4 regions of the Mesorhizobium sp. WSM4829 genome follow, and region 1 is predicted to be linked to each of the others. Evidence: riboswitches for the same ligand, from Rfam matches in the RefSeq annotation. Region 1 holds a riboswitch; each other region holds the start of a gene.
What was found. A riboswitch is a leader RNA that binds a small molecule or an ion and turns the genes downstream of it on or off. The one in region 1 is predicted to bind cobalamin.
Positions count from the first base shown of each region.

Region 2: linked by a shared signal. The riboswitch ahead of AC0L17_RS30695 (ABC transporter ATP-binding protein) and the one ahead of AC0L17_RS11710 (CbtB domain-containing protein) in region 1 are both predicted to bind cobalamin.
Region 3: linked by a shared signal. The riboswitch ahead of metE (5-methyltetrahydropteroyltriglutamate--homocysteine S-methyltransferase) and the one ahead of AC0L17_RS11710 (CbtB domain-containing protein) in region 1 are both predicted to bind cobalamin.
Region 4: linked by a shared signal. The riboswitch ahead of AC0L17_RS02270 (aromatic ring-hydroxylating oxygenase subunit alpha) and the one ahead of AC0L17_RS11710 (CbtB domain-containing protein) in region 1 are both predicted to bind cobalamin.

Region 1 is NZ_JBVVQJ010000009.1:160,053-164,400, reverse strand. Features, by position in the region: gene AC0L17_RS11725 (MerR family transcriptional regulator) at 1-312, shown strand, start outside; gene AC0L17_RS11720 (methyltransferase family protein) at 399-905, opposite strand; gene AC0L17_RS11715 (heparan-alpha-glucosaminide N-acetyltransferase) at 902-1,894, opposite strand; cobalamin riboswitch at 2,198-2,407, shown strand; gene AC0L17_RS11710 (CbtB domain-containing protein) at 2,445-2,624, shown strand; gene AC0L17_RS11705 (CbtA family protein) at 2,640-3,404, shown strand; gene cobU (bifunctional adenosylcobinamide kinase/adenosylcobinamide-phosphate guanylyltransferase) at 3,427-3,924, shown strand; gene cobO (cob(I)yrinic acid a,c-diamide adenosyltransferase) at 3,926-4,348, shown strand, end outside.
Region 2 is NZ_JBVVQJ010000050.1:689-5,036, forward strand. Features, by position in the region: gene AC0L17_RS30685 (bifunctional helix-turn-helix transcriptional regulator/GNAT family N-acetyltransferase) at 1-677, shown strand, start outside; gene AC0L17_RS30690 (AraC family transcriptional regulator) at 855-1,688, opposite strand; cobalamin riboswitch at 1,954-2,158, shown strand; gene AC0L17_RS30695 (ABC transporter ATP-binding protein) at 2,246-3,058, shown strand; gene AC0L17_RS30700 (ABC transporter substrate-binding protein) at 3,055-4,002, shown strand; partial or broken gene AC0L17_RS30705 (FecCD family ABC transporter permease) at 4,032-4,348, shown strand, end outside.
Region 3 is NZ_JBVVQJ010000042.1:27,111-31,458, forward strand. Features, by position in the region: gene metK (methionine adenosyltransferase) at 1-523, shown strand, start outside; gene AC0L17_RS28845 (adenosine kinase) at 632-1,624, shown strand; cobalamin riboswitch at 2,011-2,211, shown strand; partial or broken gene metE (5-methyltetrahydropteroyltriglutamate--homocysteine S-methyltransferase) at 2,411-4,348, shown strand, end outside.
Region 4 is NZ_JBVVQJ010000001.1:495,905-500,252, reverse strand. Features, by position in the region: gene AC0L17_RS02285 (DUF680 domain-containing protein) at 162-398, opposite strand; gene AC0L17_RS02280 (DUF680 domain-containing protein) at 473-697, opposite strand; gene AC0L17_RS02275 (DUF680 domain-containing protein) at 765-971, opposite strand; cobalamin riboswitch at 1,479-1,681, shown strand; gene AC0L17_RS02270 (aromatic ring-hydroxylating oxygenase subunit alpha) at 1,795-3,042, shown strand; partial or broken gene AC0L17_RS02265 (FAD-binding oxidoreductase) at 3,066-4,195, shown strand; gene AC0L17_RS02260 (FAD-binding oxidoreductase) at 4,310-4,348, opposite strand, start outside.

The DNA.
Region 1 (4,348 bases):
GACGAGGGGCTGGTGCAGCCGGTGCGGCGCGGCCGCACGCGGCTGTTTCGCCCGTCGGACCGGCATCTCATCCGCCAGATCATGCGCGGCAAGAGGCTCGGCTTTTCGATCAACGAGATCCGCGAAATCATCCAGATGTACAAGGAGCCGCCCGGCGAGGTCGGTCAGCTCAACCTGATGATCAAGCGCATCGAGGAAAAGCGCGAGGATCTGCGGCAGAAGCGCCGCGACCTCGAAGAGACCCTGGCCGAGCTCGACCAGGCCGAGGAGTCCTGCGTCGAGCGGCTGGTGGAGCTTGGCGTCAACACCTGAACTTAGACGCTGGAGGGACAGCGCCCCCCTCTGTCCTGCCGGACATCTCCCCCACAAGGGGGGAGATTGGCAGCTTCGGCGCTGCCTCAAATCCAGCGCCGCACAATTTTCGCGTAATCCCGGTATTTCTTGCCGAATTTCGTTGCCAGAACTTTTTCCTCGCCCTCGATCGCCATTTTCTGCGTTGCATAGGCGGCGATGATCGCCAGCGGTAGGAACCATACGTTCCCCGAGATAAGGGCGACGCCGATCATCAGCAGCGTGTTGGCCAGATAGATCGGATTGCGGCTGACGGCGAAGGGGCCCGATGTAACCAGATGGTCCGGCACGGCGTTCGGGTGGAGCGTCGTCTTTGCCCGGATCATGATGCGGATCGCCGTGAACCAGAGTGCGACGACGCCGAACAATGCCACCCAGCCGGCCGCGAACAGGATGTCGCCCAAAAGGCCGCCGATCCATGGCAGCGGATAAAGCAAGCCAAGCGCGATGCTGACGGCGATGGCCGCGACATAGATCAGCGGCGGCCACGGTATAAACCCCGGTTTTTGCTGTCCCGGTTTCTGTTGGCCCGGTTTCTGCTGATGGTCGGTCATTGTGCTCCTCCCTCCATCAAAGTGCCGTCGGCCTTGGCAGTGCAGGCGCCGGCGAGCTCGTCGAGATGCGCCTTCCATTCCGCAGCCTGGTCGTTGCGGTAGAGCCGATCAAGCGTGGCCTCGCCCTCGAGCGTATCGAGCATGCAGACACAATAGCTGCTGCAGAACTCCGTGTCGCGCGATTGCTCGCACGATGCCTGGCACTCTTTCAGGAAGGTGACCTGCCTGGTTTCGACCGCTGCCGGCATGACTTGCGAAATCAGCCAGACCGAGCCGATCAGCACCGGCTGGTGGATCAGATAGAAGGCGAGGCTGTGCCGGCCGATAAAGACCAGCGGATTAGTCCAGCGGCCGGGCGTCAGGCCCGCCAGCCGCGTCAGCATGCCGGAGGCGAAGGCAAGCTTTGCCGCTGCGATGCCGGCAAGCACAGCGCCGAACCATGGAAACAGCGGGACATAATCGTTGGAGCGCGGGTTGGTTGCCGACAGGCCGACCCACCACAGGGCCGGATGATCGAAGATCTCGGACCTGAGGTAGAGCGGCGCGGTGATGACGAAAGCAGCGACAACCAGCGTCAGCAGCGCCGGCAGCCGCAGAAACGCCAGGCCGAGCAGGCTGGCGAGCGCGATCTCGTGCAGGATGCCGAAGAAGATGAAACTGTCGGGTGTGGCAAGCCTGGTGGCGGCCGATATGCCGAGCGCCGCCCCGCCGACCATGGCGAAGCGTTTCCAGAAGCCGTTCCAGCGGATTTGCTTGCCATGGGCAAGGAACAGGCTGACGCCGACCAGGAACAGGAAGGTCGAAGCGATGCAGCGCGCGTAGAATTTCCACCAGCCAAAGGCAGTCAGGCCGGGATCGGTGTAGCCGAAGAATTCGAGATCCCAGGTGAAATGGTAGCTCGCCATGGCAAGCAAAGCGATGCCGCGGGCGACGTCGATAGCGATGATGCGCCTGGATCGGTCCTGAACGGCCGGCGTAGGAATGGTCATGGTCTCGCAATCTGATTCAGTGCTGCAAGACGACTATCATGGTTGCCCCGGACAAAAGAAGACAAGGCGCCGCCCTTCTTCCTTCTCCCCTTGTGGATTGGCGAGCAGCGCCAAGACGGAAGAGGGGTGTTGGACGGAGCGCGGCTTTTGCCAAGCTGGAACACCCCTCATCCGACCTCGCTTCGCGAGGCCACCTTCTCCCACAAGGGGAGAAGGAAGAGCCCACGAGAAACGATTACCTTGACGGCGCATTCGCGCTGCTAGCTGGCGGAATTTGGTTTGCCGGGCGCGGCGATTCTGCCTATAGTCGCACCCGTCGTCGGTTCCGTTTTGGAACCAAGAGGGAATGCGGTAGGGGCAAAATTCGCCCGATGCCGTGGCTGCCCCCGCAACTGTGTGCGGTAGTCCTCTCCATATGCCACTGAAGATTTTCTTCGGGAAGAGCTTCTTCGGGAAGGTGGGGAAGGGCGCTGATCCGCGAGCCAGGAGACCTGCCGGCGACAGGAGAACTGACTTCTATGCCCTCGGGTGGAGGGCGAAAGGACAAGACATGAATACCGCTTCCGTCTCGCTCGGCGCTTCCGTCTCCTCGCAGTCGCGCTTCGTGCAGTTGGCGCTTGCTGCATTTCTCGGCGTTTTCGTCATGGGTTTTGTCGGCTTCTCGCATATCGATGCGGTCCACAATGCCGCCCACGACTATCGCCATTCGATGGGCTTTCCCTGCCACTGACGAGGGGCTGACACCATGACACTGTTTCGCAACGTCGTGTTCATCGCGGCGATCGCAGGGCTAGTGGCCGGCGTCGTTCTCGCCTGCATGCAGGCCTACGCCACGGTGCCACTCATCCTCAAGGCGGAAGTCTACGAACAGGCCGGCGGTGGTCACACGCATGACCATGGTTTGTCGCCGGCCGCAGCAGGCAGCAATGCCATGAGCAGCGTCGTGCCGGCTGAAGCTGTCATCGCGGAAGAGGAAGGCTGGGCGCCGGCCGATGGCTTCGAGCGCTTCGCCTTCAACGTCGTTGCCAACGTCGTCACCGGCATCGGCTTTGCGCTGATCCTGGTCGCCGCTTCGGAATTCGCCGGCGGCATCGGCAATTGGCGACTGGGCCTGTTCTGGGGCGTTGCCGGCTTTGCCGTGTTCACGCTGGCCCCGAACCTTGGCCTGCCGCCCGAACTGCCAGCGATGCCGGCGGCCGATCTCGCCCAGCGCCAGATCTGGTGGACGGCGACCGTGGTGGCGACGGCTGCCGGTCTCGGGCTGCTCGCCTTTCGCAAATCGCTGCCGCTGGCGGTGATTGCCGTGGCGTTGATCGTCGCGCCGCATATTGTCGGCGCGCCGCAGCCCGACAGTTTCGAATCGCCGATCCCGGAAGGCCTGCACCACCAGTTCGTGGTGGCGGTGACGCTGACCAATCTGGTGTTCTGGCTGGTGCTCGGCGCCGTCGTCGGCTTGTTGCGCGGCCGCTTGACCGGCACCGCAACCAGCCTGCGCGACAGCCTTGCCTGATCGCGCTGCTCCAGGCAGCAAGCTGACCCTGGTCGTCGGCGGTGCACGCTCGGGCAAGAGCGCGCATGCCGAAAGCCTGGTGACGGACTGTCCGGCGCCGTGGGCCTATATCGCCACGGCGCAAGCATATGACGACGAGATGCGCGAACGCATCGCGCTGCACCGGGCACGGCGCGGCGAGGGCTGGACGACCATCGACGCGCCGCTCGATCTCGTCGGCGCGATCGAGGCGCTGCCTGACGGCCGGCCAGTCCTGATCGACTGCCTGACGCTGTGGCTGTCCAACCACATGCTGGCCGAACGCGACCTTGAGGCCGAATGCCGAGGGCTGGCGGATGTGCTGTCGCGGCCGCGCGGGCCGTGGTTCGTGGTTTCCAACGAGGTCGGGCAAGGCATCGTGCCCGACAATGCGCTTGCCCGCCGGTTTCGCGATGCCGCCGGCCGGCTCAACCAGCAGGTCGCCGCCGTCGCCGGCACGGTGCTGCTGATGGTGGCGGGGCTGCCGCTCAAGGTGAAATGATATGACCGCTATCGACGACAGGGACGAGCAACGCCACCGCGCCAAGATGGCCAAGCGCAAGGCGGTGCAGGATGCCGAGGTCGCGGCCAAGACGGTCGAGAAGGGACTGCTGATCGTCAACACCGGGCCCGGCAAGGGCAAGACCACTTCCGCCTTCGGGCTGGCGCTGAGGATGCTCGGCTACGGCAGGCGCGTCGGCGTCGTCCAGTTCATCAAGGGCAAATGGCATACTGGCGAGAAGGACGCCTTTGCCGCTTTCGGCGACCGGGTCGTCTGGCACACGATGGGCGAGGGGTTTACCTGGGAAACGCAGGATCTGAAGCGCGACATCGCCGCCGCCGAGGCTGCCTGGGCCAAGGTGCTCGAGCTGATGGCCGATCCATCGATCAGCCTGCTGGTACTCGACGAGTTGAACATCGCGCTG
Region 2 (4,348 bases), on a different contig from region 1:
TGGCGACGCAAGCCGATGCTCGGCGCTCGTCGATTGCACTGACGCCGGCGGGAAGAGCGGCGTTCGCGCCGCTGAACCAGGGTTCGCACGATCAGGTCGCGGCCCTGCTCGACCGGCTTTCCGCACCGGAGCAGGACAGGCTGGTCAAGGCGATGCAGACGGTGCAGCGCCTGCTGGGCGAGAGTGCAGAGCCCAGGGTCCCTTACATGCTGCGGTCCTTGCAGGTCGGCGACATCGGCTGGATCATCCATCGCCAGGGCCTGCTCTATGCGCAGGAATATGGCTGGGACGAAACTTATGAGGCGCTGGTCGCCGAAATCCTCGGCGCCTTCGTCAAATCCTACGATCCGAAATGGGAACGCAGCTGGATCGCCGAGCGGGAAGGGGAAGTCGTCGGCTCGGTCTTTCTCGTGCGCCAGTCGGACGCGGTGGCGAAGCTGCGCCTGCTCTATGTCGAACCCTCGGCGCGCGGTCTCGGCATCGGCAGGCGGCTGGTCGAGGAATGCATCGGCTTTGTCCGTGCCAAGGGCTACAAGAAATTGACGCTGTGGACCAACGACGTGCTCACCTCAGCGCGCCGCATCTACGAGGCGGCCGGGTTCAAGCTGGCCAATCAGGAACGCCACCACGCCTTCGGCAAGAATCTGGTCGGCCAGAACTGGAACCTGGAGTTGTAGCATTTTTCCCTTCTCCCCTTGTGGGAGAAGGTGGATCGGCGCGCAGCGCCGAGACGGATGAGGGGTGTTGGCCGGAGTGCCGGCGGTGCCAAGCTGGAGCACCCCTCATCCGACCGAGCTTCGCTCGGCCACCTTCTCCCACAAGGGGAGAAGGCAAGATAAGGCGGAGGCCCTTCCTCACCCTTTGACCGGTATCCAGATTTCCAGCCCGCCATTGCCGCTGCGCGGATCGAATTCGGGGCCGTAGCGCTCGAACTCGGGCGCGTCGGCAATCTTGTGCCCGGAGGCAGGCAGCCATTTGTTCCAGATCGTGTTGACCGTGCGGCGGATGGTCGAGATGTGGTCACGATGGGCGAACACGGCGTATTTCTGCGCCGGCACGCGTACGCGCGAAAACTCCTTCGGCAGGTCCGAAAAATCGGACACCTCGACGCCGGCGATATACTCGAAATTGCCTGCATCGTCGCCGTTGACGCAGACGCCATAGGCGATGTCGCCGACCTCGCCTGGAATGTTGCCGATATAGGGGCCGAACCTTTGCCACTGCATCGGGATGCCGGCGCTGGTTTCGCAGCTGTAGCGCTCGCCGAGACCGGCGATGAGGAATGGCCGGCTGGTTTCGAAACGCGGCGGCTCGAGATTGGTGAGGAAGGACTGGTCCATCAGGATCGGCTCCACGAGATCGAGGTTTTTGAGCGAGCCTTGCGCGCGCACCAGTTCCGGCGTGGTGCCGAACTGGTCGCGGAAGGCACGGGTGAAAGCCTCATGCGAGGCATAGCCGGCGTCGAGCGCGACCGAGAGGATGTCCGGTGCGCCGGCGGCGAGCCTGCGCGCCGCCTCGGTCAGCCGGCGAGAACGCAGGTAGCCCATCACCGAACGGCCGGTCGCCGCGCCGAAAGCCCGCGTCACGTGAAAGCGCGACACGCCGCTGCTGTTGGCGACATCGTCGAGGGAGATGGCCTCCGGCAGATGGCTTTCGACGAACCACAGCGCTTTCTCGGTCGGGTTCATATGGCTCCTTGCTGTGGGACTGCGCATTGGCCAGGTCATGGTATCGCTTCCTGGTGGAGGCAGTTTGATCGAAATTGCGCACCGCGCAATGCGACGCTGGTCGGCAAGTCGAAGGCGTTGGGCGAAGGGCTTGACGGGAGCAGGCGTTGTCTTTTAAGTAGTAACGTTATTACATTACGGGATTCGGTATGCTCGTTCTGACAAGACCATTGCTCGCGGGGCACTCCGAACCCCGGAAACTTATTGCGCTGGGATTGGCGGAAAACTAGGGTGGCTGACTGATGGTCCTCAAGCCGAAAGGCGAGGGGTGAAAAGGGAACACGGTGAGATCTTCGGATCGAGGCCGTGGCTGCCCCCGCAACTGTAAGCGGCGAGCAAAATCCGAAAATGCCACTGGCCGGCAAGGCTGGGAAGGCAGGATGGCGCAAGGACCCGCGAGCCAGGAGACCTGCCATCGCACGAGTTGACCGGACGGGGTGTGCCGGGAGGAGACGTGGACATCGGTCTTGTTGGCCGGTCCAGCTTCCTTCCGTCGCCATTGAGAAAGTGACGGTAAGTTGGACGCCTGCCAGCCTCTTCTTGAAGCGCGTGAACTGAGCGCCACGGCGAATGGCCAGCGCCTGGTCAGTGCGGTCAGCCTTTCGGTCGCGGCGGGAGACCGCCTCGCTATCATCGGCCCCAACGGCGCCGGCAAGACGACGCTGCTGCGCATGCTTTGCGGCACGCTGCGGCCGAGCGCGGGAGATGTGAGATTTTCCGGACGCCGGCTGGAGACGTTTCCGGCCGCCGAGCGGGCGCTGCACATGGCGGTCGTCGGCCAGACCGATCAGCCCGATCCGCGGCTTGCCGTGATCGACTACGTCGGACTTGGGCGGGTCCCGCATGCCGGCTGGCGACGCAGGAGCGAGCAACGCGACGTCGTCGTCGAAGCGCTTCGCAGAACCGGCCTGCTGCCGCTGCTCGGCCGCACGATCGGCTCGCTGTCGGGTGGTGAGCGGCAACGCGCCCAGCTGGCGCGCGCCGTCGCCCAGGAGCCGAAAATCCTGTTCCTCGATGAACCGACCAATCATCTCGATCCGCGCGCCCGCAGCGAACTTCTCGAACTCGTGTCGCAGCTTGGCATGACCGTCGTGGCGGTGCTGCATGATCTGTCGCTGGTCACGCCATTTGCCACCAGGGTCGCGGTGATGAACGAGGCCCGCCTGCAGGCACTCGCCGGTCCGCGCGAGGCGCTGACCAAGCAGTTGATCCGCGAGATTTTCGGCGTCGACGTGCTTCGGCTGCGCCATCCGACCGAAGACCGCGAACTCACGGTGTTCGAAGTCCCGAACCGTGCCTCTTCTGATCTAACCAAGGAGCAACACCCGTGAAACGCCTCGCATTGCCTTTTGCCTCTCTCCTGCTTGCCCAGACCGCCTTCGCTTTCCCGGTAACAGTCGACAGCTGCGGCACGCCGCTGACGTTCGACGCCGCGCCGAAGCGCGCCGTCATCCAGGATATGAACATGGCCGAGATGGCCTTCGCGCTGGGGCTGCAACCGTCGATCGTCGGCCTGACCGGCATCACCGGATGGTACAACGTCGGTCCGGAATTCAAGGCCGGGCAGGGCGCGATTCCGGAACTTGCGCCGAAATACCCGACGCTCGAAAACCTGGTTGCAGTCGAGCCCGATTTCTTCTTCGCCGGCTGGTATTACGGCATGAAGCCGGGCGGCGAGGTAACGCCAGATACGCTGGCGCCGCACGGCATCAAGACGCTGGTGCTGACGGAAAGCTGCATCCATCTCGACAACAACCGCCCCGCCGCCTCGATGGACCTGCTCTACGGCGACATCGAAAAGCTGGGCAGGATTTTCGGCAAGGAAGCCGAGGCGAAAAAACTCGTTTCAGGCTGGAAAGCGCAACTCGCCGATATCACGGCAAAGGTCGGCGACCGCGAGGGGACGCGGGTGTTTCTCTACGACTCCGGCGAAGACAAACCCTTCACATCAGGCAAGTTCGCGATCCCCAGCGCCATGATCGCCGCTGCCGGCGGCGACAACATCATGGCCGACATGCAGACGAGTTGGGGCAACACGGACTGGGAAACGGTCGCTTCCCGCAATCCGCAGTTCCTGATCCTGCTCGACTATCAGGACGGCGGCGGTTACAGGAAACTGCTCGACTTCCTCAAAGTCCATCCGGCAATGAAGGAGACCGATGCGGTCAGGAACGAGCGCTTCGTCGCGCTGCGCTATGCCGAATTGACCCCCGGACCTGCCAACATCGAGGCGATCGGCAAGATCGCCGGCGCGATGCACCCGGAAGCCTTCTGAGCTTGCGCCACAGGGCGTTCGAATTGGCCATGGCAGCAGGAGTGGCAGCAATCGCCGCTCTTGCTCTGCTGTCGATCGCCTATGGATCGACGGTCATAGCGTTGAGCGACGTGATTGCTGCGCTCGGACATGCGGCCGGGTTGGACGGAGATCTCGTGCCCGGTCCGGTGGGCAATATCCCGGTCGGCAATATCCCGGTCGCCAAGATAATTGTCGATCTCAGGCTGCCGCGCACGATCATGGCGATCTGTGTCGGCGCCGGGCTGGGCGTCATCGGCGCGCTGCTGCAGACGGTAACCCGAAACGATCTCGCCGATCCGTTCCTGTTCGGGCTGTCCTCCGGTGC
Region 3 (4,348 bases), on a different contig from region 1:
CTTGGATACGACCGGGATAAGGTTCCTGGTCAATCCAACAGGCCGGTTCGTGGTCGGTGGGCCGCGCGGCGATTGCGGGCTTACCGGCCGCAAGATCATCGTCGATTCCTACGGCGGTATGGGGCGTCACGGCGGCGGTGCCTTTTCGGGCAAGGACCCGTCCAAGGTTGATCGGTCGGCCGCCTATGCGGCGCGGTACGTTGCAAAAAACGTCGTTGCCAGCGGACTGGCGCAGGTGTGCGAGGTTCAGCTTGCTTACGCGATTGGTGTTGCCGCGCCGGTCTCTATCCTCGTCAATACATTCGGAACCGCAAAGATTGATGAAAAAAGGATCGAGCGCGCCGTCCTTGAGCTTTTCGATCTCCGGCCGAAAGGCATCATCAAGGCGCTTGATCTCTTACGGCCGATTTACCGCAAGACCGCGACATACGGACACTTCGGCCGCGAAGAGCCGGAGTTCACCTGGGAAAAGACGGACAGAGCCGACGACCTGTTGCGTGAGGCAGGACCGGCAGCTGCGTGATGCGCCGGTATTGGATGCGTCGGCATGGGGCGACCATTTCACATTCGCCAAAAACAGGCCGGCCCCGGCGTGGCGAGAAGCCGGCTTGGGTTTTTGGCGGAGATTTTGATGCCGGATTATGACGTGCTTTGCATCGGCAATGCCATCGTCGACATCATCGCGCAGTGCGACGAGGCATTTTTGGAGACGAACGGCATCATCAAGGGCGCGATGAACCTGATCGACACGAGGCGCGCCGAGCTGCTCTACAGCCGCATGGGCCGGGCCATCGAAGCCTCCGGCGGCAGCGCCGGCAACACGGCGGCGGGTGTCGCCAGCTTCGGCGGTCGCGCCGCCTTCTTCGGCAAGGTCTCGAACGACCCGCTCGGCGAAATCTACGCCCATGACATCCATGCGCAGGGCGTTGCTTTCGACACCAAGCCGCTCAAGGGCGAGCCGCCGACGGCGCGCTCGATGATCTTCGTCACGCCCGATGGCGAGCGCTCGATGAACACCCATCTCGGCGCCTGCATCGAGCTCGGGCCGGAGGACGTCGAAGCAGACAAGGCTTCGGGTGCGGCGGTCACCTATTTCGAAGGCTATCTGTGGGACCCGCCGCGCGCCAAGGAAGCGATCCGGCAGACGGCGAAGCTGGCGCACGCGGCAGGCCGCGAAGTCTCCATGACATTGTCGGATTCGTTCTGCGTCGACCGCTACCGCGACGAATTCCTCGACCTGATGCGTTCGGGCATGGTCGACATCGTCTTTGCCAACAGCCACGAGATCAAGTCGCTCTACCAGACATCGTCATTCGACGAGGCGCTGGCCCAGATCCGCAAGGATTGCAGGGTCGCCGCCGTGACCCGCTCTGAAAAAGGTTCGGTGATCGTGCGCGGCGGCGAAACGGTGGTGATCAAGGCGACCGCAATCAAGGAACTGGTCGACACGACAGGCGCCGGCGATCTCTATGCCGCCGGCTTCCTGCATGGCTACACGCAAGGCCGCGACCTGCAGACCTGCGGCGACCTTGGCTCACTGGCGGCCGGATTGGTGATCCAGCAGATCGGCCCCAGGCCGCGGCAGAATTTGCGCCGCGAGGCCACGCAGGCGGGGCTGTTGTAGGGCAGCATTTCCGCGAGGTGCTGCCCACCTTGCCGTAGTGCAGGCTGTCCAGACAGGCGCGGGTAAATGGAAATGTCGCGTGCCTGCGTGAAGGATGGCGGTTTTTCTCCGAATTTCTGATCGTTGAGGCTCAGGGACGTTGTCGCACTTCGGGCCAGTACTGCCGGCCGATCATGATGGCCAACACCCTTTTTGACGAAAGTTGTTTTGAGCCGGGATCGTAGACTGGCAGATTGCCCGAGCGGCCAGGCACAGCCTGCGCAGACCGGCGAGTGGCGCAAATGGCTCAGCTCTACCGCGACCTGCTACTTTGGAAACACGCCGCAGGTGAACGGTTCACATAAACACATAAACATTTCTTTATACGGCAACAAAGCGGGCTGCTGCGATTGTTCGCGTGTCGTGGTTCTCCGCTAGGCGTTGCCGTAGCGGAGCTAAGAGGGAAGCCGGTGCAATGCCGGCGCTGCCCCCGCAATTGTAAGCGGCGAGCCAAACCCATCAATGTCACTGGGGCGAACTGCCCCGGGAAGACGGGGCAGAGGCTGTGACCCGCGAGCCAGGAGACCTGCCACGGTAAACAACGTCCACGGGCGGGGTGTCTGGTGGCCGCGGCAGCTCGGCGTTTATGCCGGCCTGCTAGCGCCTTCCTTGTCCCCGCCGCAACCATCGGGGTATGGAATGAATGTCTCCCAGCAAGTTCCCATAGCAACGCTTGGCATGTCGTCCCGCGCGCTATCGCGAAGTAGATGTCAAGCGGGACCTCGCCGCCCGTCCAGCCGTAACGAGCTGGCACGGCGATACTGCGGTTGTGGACACGCCAGTCACGGGCATGCAGTTCAGGGGCAGCGCGTAACCGCGATGGAAATGACCAAATGGTTCGACACTAACTACCACTACATCGACCGCGGCGTGTCGAAAATCCCGTCGAACGATTTCTCACTGTATGACCATGTGCTCGACACCGCAGCAAAAGCTACTGGTCCGGAAAATCGTGCTGCTCGCTCCAGCTGGCGTCTGCTGCCAACCTAGTGTCGACGGCCAAGCCTTTCGAGCGCGAATTTCAGTTCTCGCCGGCGACCGATACGCGTGTATGGATGCCGAGCTCTTTTGCCTCCAGAAAGTGATCGACTGGTTTCGCCGACGAGAGGGCGAATGTCTGATCGTCGCCCAGCTCCGGCACGCCCGGTCATCCTTGGACCGGTGACCTTCCTCAAGCTGGCGAAGTCTCCCGACCAGGGCTTCAATCCCATAGCGCTCCTACCGCGCCTGCTGCCCGTCTACGAGCAACTCCTGCAGAGGCTGGATCTCTCGGGGGCCGACTGGGTGCAGATTGATGAGCCGGCCCTTGTGCTCGATCTTAACCCGAACGAACGAGCTGCCTTCGAATTCACCTATGGGCAGCTGTCGAAAGCCGCGCCCAAGTTGAAAATTATGCTGGCGACCTATTTCGGGCCGCTGGGAGACAATCTGGAGACCGCGCTTTCGCTGCGCCTGGCGGGCCTGCATCTCGACCTCGTGCGCGCTCCCGAGCAGTTGGAGACGGTTGGTCGGCTCGCACCGAAGGATCTGGTGCTCTCACTTGGCTTGATCGACGGCCGCAACGTCTGGCGCGCGAACCTGGCTGCCATTCTCGACCGCATCAAGCCGGTAGTTGCCGGCTGGCCGCTGGATCGCGTCGAGATTGCGCCGTCCTGCTCGATGCTTCATGTGCCGATGGACCTGCGGATGGAGACCGCGCTCGATGTGGATGTCAGTTCGTGGCTGGCATTCGCCGCCCAGAAGAGTGAAGAGCTGCTTGTGCTGGCCCAAGCCTTATCCGAAGGCAGGGAGGCCGTAGCAGGCGCACTGAAAGCTTCTGCCGAGGCGGCCGCGGCGCGCGCAATGTCTGGAAAGGTCCATGATCCGCTCGTCCATGGGCGGGTTATCAGCATTGACGGCGCCATGAAGCAACGAAAGAGCGCATTTGCCAAGCGCTCCAGAGTCCAGGCTGACACGCTCGGCCTGCCGCCGTTCCCGACGACGACGATCGGGTCCTTCCCGCAGACGCCCGAGGTGCGCAGGGCGCGCTCCGCTCATGCGAAGGGCCGGCTGAGCTATGTCGATTACCAGGCCTTCCTGGAGAAGGAGACCGAGGCGGCGGTCCGCTGGCAGGAGGAGATCGGGCTGGACGTGCTGGTACATGGCGAGTTCGAACGAAACGACAGGGTCCAGCATTTCGGCGAGCAGCTGTCCGGCCTCGCCTTCACCCAGCATGGCTGGGTGCAAAGTTACGGCTCCCGGCTGGTGCGCCCTCCCATCATCTTCGGCGACGTATCGCGGCCCAATCCGATGACGGTTCTCTGGTGGCAATTTGCCCAGTCGCTAACGAAAAAGCCGGTGAAGGGCATGCTCACAGGCCCAGTGACGATTCTTAACTGGTCTTTTGTTCGCGACGACGTACCCCGCGCCAAGGCCTGCCGCCAGATCGCACTCGCCATCCGCGATGAAGTGGCCGACCTTGAAAGAGCTGGCGCAAGGGTGATCCAGATCGATGAGGCCGCGTTTCGCGAAGGCTTGCCCCTGCGGAAGTCCGATTGGAAACATTATCTCGGCTGGGCAGTCGAATGCTTCCGTCTCGCTTCAACGGGTGTAGAGGACGCGACCCAAATTCACACCCACATGTGCTATTCGGAGTTCAATGAGATCATCGACTCGATTGCTGAACTGGACGCGGACGTCATTTCG
Region 4 (4,348 bases), on a different contig from region 1:
TGACCCAAAAACGAGAGCGGCGGGCAAAGCCCGCCGGTCTTGTGCGTTCCGGTCGCTGCTAGAGCGACGTGCGCCCAAGTGGACGCACAAAAGTACGCTCTAACACTTTAACCTTGCGCATCGTGCTTTCCGAAAATCGAACCGATTTTCGGGCCGATGCGCTAGCGGCCGAACAGGTTCCGGTCGCTGCCCTGCGGGGCGGACTTCTGTACGTCGCCCGACGAGTTGAGCAGCTTGTAGACCGGCGAGCCGGTATTGCGTACCGAAGAAGTCTGCGTGTTGTCGACGCTGATGGTCGCCTGCTTGTTGATGTCGGTTCTGCCAAGGTTGTCGCTACCGGCAAAAGCGCCGCCCGCAGCAATCAAAAGCGCGGCGGCGGTAAGAACGATCTTCTTCATTTTCAAAACTCCTGGATTTTCTTGGTTCCGCCAGCCCGGCGGGCAAATGCCGCCGCCGCTGTTGGAACGAACTGTTAGTTGTTGCCGAACAGGTTGCGGTCGCTGCCGTTGACGGGTTTCTCGTCAGCCGGAACCGGATTCTGCGCCGAAGCCGAATTCCCAATCGAAGCCGTGTACGAGTTGCTGTCGACCGCAGCGGCCGGCTGGTTGGCGCCGTTCGATCCAAAGTTGTCGCTGCCGGCAAAAGCGCTGCCGGAGATGGCCACAATGGCGGCGGTGGCAAGAATGAGCTTCTTCATTTCAAATACTCCTGAGTTCCTCAGATCCCGAGCGGCGGACCGCCACTTTGCTGTTTGGGACCAGCTGTTAATTGTTGCCGAAAAGGTTGCGGTCGGCGCCCTGGCCAACGGGCTGCTTTTCAGCGTGAGCCGGCGTCTGGACAGAGGCCGTATACGAGCTGTCGACCGAAGCAGTCGGCTGGTTGGCGGCGTCGGACCCATAATGGTCGCTGCCGGCAAAGGCGCTGCCGGTGATGGCCAGAACGGCGACGGCAGCAAGAGCGATCTTTTTCATTTTAGTACTCCAGTATCTTGGTCTTCAGTCCGTCTAGCGGCGTGTCTTGGGAGGATGCGCGCGTCGTTCGGACAGCCCCGATGTGGGAAGGCCATTCGGCGGATTCCAATCACGAAGTTGTTCCGTGTGGACCAAGAATCTACACCTTGAAATTGTACCAGAGACATCTACTACCATGGTTTTATGGTTTGTTTTCAATAGCTTATTCAAAATTAGCCATTCATGATTTGACGGATTGGCGAATTTGCGTTCACAGCGTGCTGCACGCATTGTCAACAGAAACGAACCGTTCGGTTCGATTTTAGAAGCGGCTAATAGTCACTTTTGTAAACTGTTAACCTTCCTGGTTTCCGCCGCGGGTCGGATTCGATGTCACGGCAGCCGACAATGGCCGCCGACAAAGTGCGGTTTCAGCCCTGCAGATATAAACCTGCAGGTTTCGCCGGCGGTGTCGCGCCGCATGGATACGATGTCGCTTTCATGCCGGCAGTCAGCCGGCCGGCATGATTAGATCACGCCATCTCAGGTGCCGCTTGGTGACGACGAAGCGGAGAATTGGGAAGCCGGTCAGAACCCGGCGCTGCCCCCGCAACGGTGGTGGAGTTCAAGTCGCAACGGGAGACCACTGGGCCACAAGCCTGGGAAGGTGTCGCGACGAGTCCGCAAGGACACTCCAGAGCCCGGAAACCAGCCCGAGATTTTCAGACTCGACTGATCGCGGTGGGCGGTCAAGAGGTGGATGATGCACGTCCGGCCCTGTCGCCGGCGTGCAAACGGTCCTCCCTCCATCACCACCAGTTCAGTCCTTACACGAGGACAGGACATGGACGCGCGCAACGACATGCTGAGGCTCTTGCACGGCCGCAGGCAAGGCTATTCGCTCGAGCAGCCCTTCTACACCGATCCAGATTTCTTCAAGCTTGACATGGAGCTGATCTGGTATCGCGACTGGCTGTTCATCGGCCACGATTGCGAGTTGCCGAAAGCTGGCAGCTATATCACCGCCCAGATCGGCGACTATCCGGTCGTGCTGGTCCGCGACCAGCAAGGCAAGATCAATGCCTTCCACAATTCCTGCCGGCATCGCGGCAGCCGTGTCTGCAATGCCGACAAGGGCACTGCGGCGAAGCTGGTCTGCCCCTATCACCAGTGGACCTACGAGCTGGATGGCCGGCTGTTGTTTGCTCGTCAGATGGCAGACGGCTTCGACAAGAGCCAGTTCAGCCTGAAGCCGGTGGCTTGCGAAAGCGTTGGCGGCTACATCTTTATCTGCCTGGCCAACGAGCCGGCCGACTTCGCGCCGATGCGCGCCATGATCGAGCCTTACCTCCTGCCGCACCGGCTGCGCGAGGCAAAAATCGCCTTCGAATCGACCATCGTCGAGAAGGGCAACTGGAAGCTCGTCTGGGAGAACAACCGCGAGTGCTACCATTGCGCCGGCAACCATCCGGAACTCTGCAAGACATTCCCGGAAGCGCCGACCGTGACCGGCGTGCAGGGCGCCGACAGCGATCCAGAGATGCTCGCGCACTGGGCGAAATGCGAGGCGGCGGGCTTGCCGAGCAAGTTCCGCATCGATCCGGCCGGGCAGTATCGCGCCACCCGCGCGCCGTTGCTGCGCGACGCCGTCAGCTACACGATGACGGGAAGACGCGCGGTGAAGAAGAACCTTTCCGACAGCGTTTCGACCGACCGTATCGGCTCGCTGCTGCTCTATCACTATCCGACGAGTTGGAACCATATCCTCGGCGATCATGCCGTCACCTTCCGCGTGCTGCCGATCAGTGCCACGGAAACGGCCGTCACCACCAAATGGCTTGTCCACAAGGACGCGGTCGAAGGCGTCGATTACGACCTCGCCGAACTCACCCATGTCTGGACCGAGACCAACGACCAGGACCGTCGCATTGTCGAGGAAAACGCCTTCGGCATCCTGTCGCCGGCCTATGAGCCCGGCCCCTATTCGGAACTGCATGAGGGCGGCGTCATCCAGTTCGTCGAATGGTACGCCTCCTTCATCGGGCCGCGCCTTGCCGAGGCCGGGCGGCCGGCGCTGCGCAGCGTCGCCTGAACGAGCTCAAGGGGATGAATGCGATGACTGACCTTGGCCTCTACCGCCATCTCGACGAGATGGCGCCCTGGAACGACAGGCTCCAGGTGCTGGAAGTCATCGGCGTCAGCGACGAGGCGCCTGACGTGAAGACCTTCACCTTCCGCTCTGACAACCAGACCTGGTTCCGCTACAGACCGGGGCAGTTCGTGACGCTGGAACTGCCGACCACCGAGGGCCCGATGATGCGGACCTATACGCTGTCGTCCTCGCCGTCGAGGCCGTTCTCGATCGCGGTGACGGTGAAAGCGCAGGCCGGCAGCCTCGGCACCCGCTGGATGTTCGACAATCTGACACCCGGCGTTCACGTGAAGGCCTATGGGCCGGCGGGCGACTTTTCGCTGCACAGCCATCCAGCGGCCAAGTATCTGTTCATTTCGGCCGGCTCAGGCGTGACGCCGATGATGTCGATGCTGCGCTGGCTGAACGACTGCGCGCCATGGACAGATGTCGGCTTCGTCAACTGCGCGCGAAAGCCCGAGGAGATCATCTTCCGCAAAGAGCTCGAGCTGCTCGGCAGCCGCATGCCGGGCCTGACGCTCGGCTTCATGATCGAGGAGCGGTCCAGTCGTGAGGCTGGTTCGGCCATATGGGCCGGATCGACGCGATACGGCTGCCGCTGCTGGCGCCCGATTTTCGCGAGCGCGAAATTTTTTGCTGCGGCCCCGACCCGTTCATGCGCGCCGTGCGGCAGATGCTAGAGGCGGCCGGCTTCGACATGGCCAACTACCATCAGGAGAGCTTTGCGGCCCCGGCGGTGGAGGAAATTCCGGCCCCGTTCGGTTCGCCGGCAGAGGGTGGGCCGGCAAAAGGTGGGCCAGCAGAGGGCGGCATCGAGGTACCTGCCGAGGCCGCAACGCCGATCCGCTTTTCGCTTTCGGATATTGATGCCGAATGCGTTGCCGGCCAGACCGTGCTGCAGACGGCGCGCGCTTCGGGCGTACGCATCCCCGCAGCCTGCGAGTTCGGCCTGTGCGGAACCTGCAAGGTGAAAAAGGTCTCGGGCACGGTCGAGATGAGCCACAATGGCGGCATCCTCGATCACGAGATCGACGACGGCTTCATTCTTGCCTGCTGTTCGAAGCCGCTGACGGCGCTCGAGGTCGACGCCTGACCGGGGAGCTTAAAGCGCGTCGCGGCTGAATGGATTCATGCGACGCGCTTTAAGTTATTGTTTTTATGGATGTCGTCATCGCAAAACCGCTGCACATTTTTTGCGTGACATGCATTAAACCCCGTAGCGTTCGGTGCGGATGAGGCTTGCCGG